DNA from 4 places in the Pseudomonas soli genome. Region 2 is predicted to be linked to each of the others. Evidence: riboswitches for the same ligand, from Rfam matches in the RefSeq annotation. Region 2 holds a riboswitch; each other region holds the start of a gene.
What was found. Region 2 has a riboswitch for cobalamin ahead of cobW (cobalamin biosynthesis protein CobW). Riboswitches for the same ligand answer to the same signal wherever they lie in the genome.
Positions count from the first base shown of each region.

Region 1 (2,196 bases), 860 kb from region 2:
TACCGGGCTATCGGCCTGGTTGTATGGCGAGAAGCACCAGGGCCGTGGCGATGTCTCGGTGTTCCTGTTCAAGCGCGGTCTGTTCCTGGTAGTGCTGGAATTCACCCTGGTCAACTTCGCCTGGACCTTCCAATTGCCACCGAGCGTGATCTACCTGCAGGTGATCTGGGCCATCGGCCTGAGCATGCTCGCCCTGTCGCTGCTGGTGTGGCTGCCGCGCCCGGCGCTGCTCGCCCTCGGCGCGCTGATCGTCGCCGGTCACAACCTGCTCGATGGCCTGCACTTCGGGCCGGAATCGGCGCTGCATGTGCCATGGGCGATCCTGCATGAACGCAGTTGGCTGGAGGTGGGCGAACATCTGCGCCTGCGCACGTCCTACCCGCTGTTACCGTGGATCGGCGTGATCGCCCTGGGTTATGGGCTCGGGCCGTGGTTTTCCCGGGGCAGCGACGCCGGCAAGCGCCAGCAGCGCCTGCTATGGGCCGGCGTGGCGTTGCTGCTGGGGTTCGGTGCGCTGCGCCTGCTCAATGGCTACGGCGAAGCCCCCTGGAGCCTCTACGCCAGCGTAGGGCAGACGCTGATGAGCTTCTTCAATATCACCAAGTATCCACCATCGTTGCTGTTCCTGGCCCTGACCCTAGGCGTCGGCCTGCTCCTGCTGCGCGGCTTCGAGCGTGCCGGCGACGCCCGCTGGATCGGCCCGCTTGCGGTGTTTGGCGCAGCGCCAATGTTCTTCTACCTGCTGCACCTGTATGTGCTCAAGCTGCTGTATGTGGCGTGCGTGGCGCTGTTTGGCCTGAACCAGGGCGGCTATTTCGGTTTCGATGGCATGGGCGCGGTATGGCTGACCGCCGTGCTGCTGCCACTTGCGCTGTACCTGCCGGTGCGCTGGTTCGCCCGGCTGAAAGCGCGCCGGCGCGATATCGCCTGGCTCAAGTACCTGTAAAAGCGTTTTCACCCGACAGCCCGATGGTCTACCATGCCGCCCGCCGGTTTCCACACGGAATCAAAAGGGAATCCCGGGCTCGCCACTGGCGATCCAAAGGGAACTGCCCCCGCAACTGTAGGTGCCGAGCCTGCGCCATCGATGCCACTGGGTCTGCCGACCCGGGAAGGCTGGCGCCGGCCTGGACGCACCAGTCAGGAGACCTGCCGGCACGCATTCACCAACCGGCGGGGTGTCCGGGATGGTCATCCGCCCCTGGCCGCGTGCTTGCGCACGGCTACCCGGCGATGCCTGTCCGTGGGCCATTCCGTGCACCACCCAGGAGATCGCCCCACCATGCCGTACCGCCTCGCCGCCCTCCTCGCCGGCCTGTCCCTGTCATGCCTGGCCCATGCCAGCGCCACCCAATACCCGCTGACCGTCGACAACTGCGGCTTGCCGCAGACCTTCACACAGGCCCCGCAACGGGCGGTGACCGTCGGCCAGGCCGGCACCGAGCTGCTCTATGCCCTGGGCCTGGGTGAGCGGCTGGCCGGCACCTCGCTGTGGTTCAACAACGTGCTGCCGGAATTCAAGGCGCAGAACGACAAGGTCCCGCGCCTGGCCGACAACGAACCGAGCTTCGAGGCGGTGGTCGGCAAACGTCCGCAACTGGTGACGGCGCAGTTCGAATGGATGATCGGCGCCCAGGGCGCGGTCGGCACCCGCGAGCAGTTCCAGGAGCTGGGCATCCCCACCTACCTGCTGCCCTCGGACTGCGAGGGCAAGGACAACCTGGTGGGCGCCGACGGCACCCGCCTGCAGCCGTTCAAGGTGCAGAGCATCTACAAGAGCGTCAGCCAGCTGGCCGAGATCTTCGACGTGCAGGAGCGTGGCGCGCGCCTGAATGCCGAGCTTCAGGGCCAGCTGGAACAGGCCAGGCAGCGCCTGGCCGGCCAGGACCTGGCGCACACCAGCGCGCTGTTCTGGTTTTCCAGCGCCGACCTCAAGACCGACCCCTATGTCGCCGGCCGCCAGGGCGTGGCCGACTACATGCTGCAGACCCTCGGCGTGCGCAACGTGGTCGAGTCCAGCGAAGAATGGCCTACCGTGGGCTGGGAGACCCTGGTCAAAGCCAACCCCACCTGGCTGATCGTCGCGCGCATGGACCGCCGCCGCTATCCGGCCGACGACTACCAGAAAAAACTCGACTTCCTGCGCAGCGACCCGGTCACGCGCAATATGAACGCGGTCAAGCACGGCCGTATCAT
Region 1 is NZ_CP128543.1:2,566,793-2,568,988, reverse strand. Features, by position in the region: gene LU688_RS12020 (acetyltransferase domain-containing protein) at 1-946, shown strand, start outside; cobalamin riboswitch at 974-1,171, shown strand; gene LU688_RS12015 (ABC transporter substrate-binding protein) at 1,283-2,196, shown strand, end outside.
Region 1: linked by a shared signal. The riboswitch ahead of LU688_RS12015 (ABC transporter substrate-binding protein) and the one ahead of cobW (cobalamin biosynthesis protein CobW) in region 2 are both predicted to bind cobalamin.

Region 2 (2,196 bases):
TCGGGCCGGTCGTCGCCGGGGACCAGAATCAATTGCACGCCCTGCGCCGCCAACGCCACCAGTTGTTCGACACCGTAGCGCCAGTAACCGACGCCGCCATGCAGCGACACAAGGATCACCTTGGCATGGCGCAGCACCTGGTCGACATACAGGTCGACCGAGGCGTGGTTCTGCACCTGCATCGGGTTAGCCAGGCGCACGCTGGGGAAATCCGCCGGCAACTGCTCGGCGGTTTCGGCGAGCAGCGCCAGGTGCGAATCACCGCTGCAGAGGATCACCAGTTCGGCAGGGGTCTGGCCGAGGTCGGCGATGCTGTCGTCCGGCACAAAACCGCCCGGCTGGGTCCGCAGCAGGTGCATGGGTCAGGCGCCCAGGGCCTGGCGCAGACGCGCTTGCAGGCGTGCAGCATCCAGGTCCTGGCCGATCAGCACCAGGCGGGTGATCCGTGCTTCCTCGCTGCGCCAGGCGCGGTCGAAATGCTTGTCGAAACGGGTGCCCACGCCCTGGATCAGCAGACGCATCGGCTTGCCGGGAATGGCGGCGAAGCCCTTGGCGCGCAAGATGCCGAACTCGGTGACCAGTTGTGTCAAGGCGTCGAGCAACAGGCTTTCGTCAGCCTCGGGCAAGTCGATGGAGATAGAGTCGAAGGCGTCGTGGTCATGGTCGTCGTGATCGTCGCCGTCGTGGTGGCTGTCGTGGTGGGTGCGGCGGCCGTCGATATGTACCTCGGACTCGGCGCCCACGCCCAGCAACACTTCCAGCGGCAGGCGACCACTGCTTGCCTCGATCACCTTGACCGCCGGCGGCAGTTCCTCGGCCACTTCGGCACGGACCTTGGCCAGGCCGTCGGCATCGATCAGGTCGGCCTTGTTCAACACCACCAGGTCGGCGCTGGCCAGCTGATCGGCGAACAGTTCATGCAGCGGCGATTCGTGGTCCAGGTTAGGGTCGAGCTTTCGTTGGGCGTCGACCTGGTCTGGATAGGCGGCGAAAGTACCGGCCGCCACGGCCGGGCTGTCGACCACAGTGATCACCGCATCGACCGTGCAGGCGTTGCGGATCTCTGGCCACTGGAAGGCCTGCACCAAGGGTTTGGGCAGGGCCAGGCCGCTGGTTTCGATAAGGATATGGTCGAGGTCGCCGCGGCGCGCTACCAGCTCGCGCATCACCGGGAAGAACTCTTCCTGCACGGTGCAGCACAGGCAGCCGTTGGCCAGCTCGTAGACACGGCCGTTGGCTTCTTCCTCTGAGCAACCGATGCTGCACTGCTTCAGGATCTCGCCATCGATACCCAGTTCGCCGAACTCGTTGACGATCACCGCGATCCGGCGGCCCTGGGCGTTGTCGAGCATATGGCGCAGCAAGGTGGTCTTGCCCGAGCCGAGGAAGCCGGTGACGATGGTGACGGGAAGCTTGGCCAGTGTTTTCATGTCGCAATGCCCTTGGCAGCAGTGGCGCGGGCATGCAGGACGACAGCCCCGGGTCGAGTCGCCCTGGCTGGTTCGCCACCGGATCACCCCGCCCGGTTGAAAGTCGAAAACGTTGCGAGGCAGGTCTCCTGGCTTGCACCGCCGGCCTTCTCAGCCAGTGGGATGGCGCCTTCCCGCGCGTGCGCAGTGGCTATGCCGATCCTTCATCAGTGCCTACAGTTGCGGGGGCAGCCGCGGCTTGTACCGCGTTCCCGTCTTAGCCCGGGCCAACGCCCGGGAACCTCGAACCGGCAAGGCTACGCAGTGCCTGCCTGACGGTCAACCGCCACAGCGATTGACGCAGGCCCGGCCCCGTGATTTGCTAACGCATTGCGTTCAGGTGCCCCCAACGGGGGTGAAACGGGAAACCGGTGCGTCGCGCGCCCTTTGAAGAGGGACGACAAGGCCGGTGCTGCCCCCGCAACGGTAAGCGAGAGAAGCATCCAGACCACTGTGCCCCCGCATGGCATGGGAAGGTGATGCTTGACCAATGGAGCCCCACTCCACCTCGCCAGCCCGGAGACCGGCCTGACATGCTTGCAGAACACCCCGCGGTGGGCGGGCGCTGTCGTATCACCTGGGCCAACCGTGCCTGGGGGCGTCGCGCCTGCCCGTTGCCACAACAAAAGCAGCAGAGGACGCGTCATGCCCATCACCCACGCCAAATCCAGTATCGCCACCCCCATCAGCCTCAGCCAGCGCCTGATCGTCGCGGTCGGCGCCACCC
Region 2 is NZ_CP128543.1:3,422,617-3,424,812, forward strand. Features, by position in the region: gene cobN (cobaltochelatase subunit CobN) at 1-359, opposite strand, end outside; gene cobW (cobalamin biosynthesis protein CobW) at 363-1,430, opposite strand; cobalamin riboswitch at 1,532-1,730, opposite strand; cobalamin riboswitch at 1,792-2,015, shown strand; gene LU688_RS15775 (CbtB domain-containing protein) at 2,115-2,196, shown strand, end outside.

Region 3 (2,196 bases), 1.1 Mb from region 2:
GGTGAGGGGCGTTTCGTCCATGCGCCCTCCACGGGGGGCACCGTGCGTCTGGACTACCTGTCGAACAGCTACTGGGCCAAGGCCTATCTTCAGGCCAAACGGGTGCTACCCCCTGAACATCTGGCGCAGAATCCCTGACTGCTGTTCGCTAGATAAGGACGCGGACAGCGTCTGGTTGTTCATTGGCCTGTGCCAGGGGCATCAAGCTTGCTTGAGCAGTAATGCCACGCCGGGATAGTACTGGCCCAATTCGTTGTGCAGTTTGCGGTAGCCATAGGGGAAGTACCAGGCGATCGCGCAAGCGGTGTGTTTCTGCAGGTCATCTACCAGGTCCTGGAGTTCCTCGGGGCTGGCATGCTGGCCGGCCTTCCACGGAGTGACGAACAGCGCCCCGGCCTTGAATTGGCTGGCGTAGGCGATCGTCTTGGCGTGGTTGGCGGTTTCCTGCAAGGCCGGGCCCATGTCGAGACGGGCCATGCGCGGCCAACGTTGGCTGGTGTGCAGGTGGATCGACTCTTCGGCGCTGTTGATACTCAGGTCGCCGCGGGCCTCACGCTCGCCTTCGTCACGCTGTTTCTTGCTCGTGTACTGCTGCAGCGCCGTCAGCTCGGCCTGCCAGGCGGCCGCTGCGAGCAGTCCGGTGTTGGCGGCGGCGCCATGCCAATAGGGGGCTTCGTTGTCGCCCTGGAACTGGTTGAAGCGGTCGATGCAGTCGACCCAGCGTTCCAGGGCCGGGCGCAGGAATTCCAGGCGCGGGTTATTGATGATCAGGCCTTGCATGCTGCGCTCCTTGTCATTGTGATTGAGGCCAGCCGAAATGGTGGCTAAGTGATATCACCGCTTTGAGTGTGGCACAAGCTGGCGGATCGGCCATTGACCCAGGCCAGAACGGTCTTCGTTCGATTGACGCTCCCGGTGCAACCCTCTAACCTTCGCGGCGTGTTTCAGGTGCCCGGCGAACTGCGGTTCGGCAGGGTGAAACTGGGAAGCCGGTGAGCGCCAGCAGGCGCGAGTCCGGCGCTGCCCCCGCAACGGTAGGTGAGTAAAAGACGGCGCATGGCCACTGGGTAAAGGTATCCGGGAAGGCGCGTCGTCCGGGCATGTCCCGCTCGCGAGCCCGGAGACCGGCCTGTCACTGCCAACGGCATCACGGAGGGTGATGTGCGGTGCGATGTGGCCTGGGGCCACGGCCCCTGCGCGTTCTCCGTCTGCCCGCCTTTTCCCTGTCGCCAACCGGCGACAGCCTGCGGAGACCCCTGATGAGCGAATCCACCGAACGCGACGAACGTCACCTGGCGCGCATGCTGCGCAAGAAGGCGATCATCGACGAGCGCATCGCCAATTCCCCCAACGAGTGCGGCCTGCTGCTGGTACTGACCGGCAATGGCAAGGGCAAGAGCAGTTCGGCCTTCGGCATGCTCGCCCGCGCCCTGGGCCATGGCATGCAATGCGGTGTGGTGCAGTTCATCAAGGGCCGCAACAGCACCGGCGAAGAGCTGTTCTTCCGCCGCTTCCCCGAGCAAGTGCGCTATCACGTGATGGGCGAGGGCTTCACTTGGGAGACCCAGGACCGCCAGCGCGACATCGCGGCCGCCGAAGCGGCCTGGGCGGTATCGCGCCAGTTGCTGCAGGATCCGTCGATCCAGTTCGTGGTGCTCGATGAGCTGAACATCGCCCTCAAGCATGGCTACCTCGACCTCGACCAGGTGCTGTCGGACATCCAGGCCCGCCCACCGATGCAGCATGTGATCGTCACCGGCCGTGCGGCCAAGCCCGAAATGATCGAACTGGCCGATACCGTCACCGAGATGGGCATGCTCAAGCACGCCTTCCAGGCCGGTATCCGCGCACAAAAGGGCGTCGAGCTGTGAGTGACTCGCGCCAATGCCCCGCCGTACTGATCGCGGCCCCGGCCTCGGGCCAAGGCAAGACCACGGTCACCGCCGCCCTGGCCCGCCTGCACCGCAACCTCGGGCGCAAGGTGCGGGTGTTCAAGTGCGGGCCTGACTTTCTCGACCCGATGATCCTCGAGCGTGCCAGTGGCGCGCCGGTCTACCAGCTGGACCTGTGGATGATCGGTGCCGAGGAGAGTCGTCGCCTGCTGTGGGAAGCGGCGGGGGAAGCCGACCTGATCCTGATCGAAGGCGTGATGGGGCTGTTCGACGGCACGCCGTCGAGCGCCGACCTGGCCCGCCA
Region 3 is NZ_CP128543.1:4,546,850-4,549,045, reverse strand. Features, by position in the region: gene LU688_RS21010 (C40 family peptidase) at 1-138, shown strand, start outside; gene LU688_RS21005 (hypothetical protein) at 202-780, opposite strand; cobalamin riboswitch at 930-1,147, shown strand; gene cobO (cob(I)yrinic acid a,c-diamide adenosyltransferase) at 1,260-1,871, shown strand; gene LU688_RS20995 (cobyrinic acid a,c-diamide synthase CobB) at 1,868-2,196, shown strand, end outside.
Region 3: linked by a shared signal. The riboswitch ahead of cobO (cob(I)yrinic acid a,c-diamide adenosyltransferase) and the one ahead of cobW (cobalamin biosynthesis protein CobW) in region 2 are both predicted to bind cobalamin.

Region 4 (2,196 bases), 380 kb from region 2:
GAGGCCAAGCTGGCCAGTGACGCAGTCGATACGCGGCAGGCTGCCCGGTTCGCGGCCTTCGGCACGGTAGTGACAGGCCATGGCGGTCCAGTTGGAATGGCAGTCGACCAGCATGGCCAGCAGGCCACCATAAACCAGGCCGGGCCAGCCGGTGAAGGTCGGATCGGGGGTATGTCGGCACGACAGGTGGATGCCGTCGGCGTCCCAGTGGCTCTGCACATGCAGGCCGCTGGGGTGGGAACAGCCGCAGCCGTAGCAGATGCCTTCGGGGGCGGCGAGTTGTTGCAGGGACAGGGCTTGCTCGGTCATACGCGTCCTTGGCTTGTTGGTGTTGGATAAGGAGGCTGGCTGCCGATGGTAGCTCCCTGCGCGACCTGCGCCAATCCACGCGGCCTGCCCGCAGACAACGCCTACCTGACGGCAACCGCTCTGAACCGCCATTCAACCTCACTCAGCCCGCCCCTCCAGACGATTGACTCCCTGCTCGTTCAGTGGTCAGATGCGCGCCAGTTTCAGGTGCCCTGCGCCGCCGCGCGCAGGGTGAAACGGGAAGCCGGTGAGTCGATACCACGACAAGTCCGGCGCTGCCCCCGCAACGGTAAGCGAGCGAACCCTTCGACAGACCACTGTGCACACGCATGGGAAGGTGAAGGCTTCACGACCCTCGCAAGCCCGGAGACCGGCCTGAGGCTTCACTTGGCAACCCGCGGTGGGCGGGCGCAGGCCGGTATTCGCGTGCGCGCCTGCGCGCGCTTCGCCGTTGCGTGTTTTCCACCGGGATCCATTCTTTCCTGCAGCAGTGGAACGACATGTCCCGTATCAACAAGCTTCACACCCTGGCGGCCTGCCTGGCCGTGTCCCTGCCGGCGCTGGCCGACGAGCAGCCCAGCCCTGCGCTCACCCTGCCCTCCACGGCGATCACCGACAGCCGCGACCCGCAGACCGTCGACCTGGCCACCCCCACCCAGGCCGGTTCACGCCTGAACCTCAGTGCCCTGGAAACCCCGGCGAGCACTAGCAGCATCACCGCCGCGCAAATCCAGCAGCGCAACAACACCACGGTGCAGGATGCCGTGACCCGCTCGCCGGGCATCACTTTCATCGGTACCCCTGGCGATGGCGGCACCGGCTTGTCGGCGCGCGGCTTCACGGGCCAGAGTTCGGTGATGACCCTGTTCGACGGGTCGCGCCTGTACGCCGGCGCCGGCACCCTCACCTAACCGGTCGATCCCTGGATGGTCGAGCGTATCGATGTGATCCGTGGGCCTGCCTCGGTGCTGTATGGCGAAGGCGCCACCGGGGCAACGGTCAACGTGATTCCAAAAAAGCCCTTCAGCAGTGATATCCGCAACCACCTGCGCCTGGGCTATGGCTCCTGGGACCGCCAGCAACTGGGGCTGGACAGCGGCGGCAGCCTGAGCGAGCGCCTGAGCTACCGCGCCACCCTGAACCAGCAGGCGGGCAACGGCTGGGTCGACCGCACCGCTTCGCGCAGCCTGGCGTTTTCCGGCGCGCTGCGCTTCGATGCCAGTGACGACCTGAGTTTCACCCTGTCCCACGATCGCGGCGACGCACAACCTGCCAACTACTACGGCACGCCGCTGATCGACGGCCATCTGCGCAGCAGCGTGCGCAACAAGAACTACAACGTCAGCAATGACCAGCAGCGCTACCACGATGAGTGGACACGGCTGACCAGCGACTGGACCATCAGCGACAGCATCAGCGCCAGCAACCAGCTGTACTACATCAAGAGCCGTCGCCACTGGCGCAATGCCGAGGAATACGCCTGGGATGCCGGTGTGATCCAGCGCGGCAGTTTCCTGGAGATCAAGCACAACCAGGAGCAGATCGGCGACCGCCAGAGCTTCACCTTTGATCACTCGCTGTTCGGCCTGGCCAGCAGGACCGTGGTGGGCGCCGAGTACAACAAGATCCGCTTCAACATCGACAGCAACTCGCCCTACGAAGATGGCTACACCGACCCGCTCGACCCTTGGCGGCCGGCGCCCGGCGGGTTCCACAGTGCCGATCCGACGCGCCCGCAGACGCTGTCGAAAACCAGCACCTTCTCGCTGTTCGCCGAAAACCGCACGCAACTGACCGAGCGCCTGTCGCTGGTCATCGGCATACGCCGCGACCAGAACCACATCGACCGCAACGACCTGGTGAAGGACACTCGCGAAGACCAGAGCC
Region 4 is NZ_CP128543.1:3,800,927-3,803,122, forward strand. Features, by position in the region: gene LU688_RS17585 (PaaI family thioesterase) at 1-309, opposite strand, end outside; cobalamin riboswitch at 498-702, shown strand; partial or broken gene LU688_RS17590 (TonB-dependent receptor) at 810-2,196, shown strand, end outside.
Region 4: linked by a shared signal. The riboswitch ahead of LU688_RS17590 (TonB-dependent receptor) and the one ahead of cobW (cobalamin biosynthesis protein CobW) in region 2 are both predicted to bind cobalamin.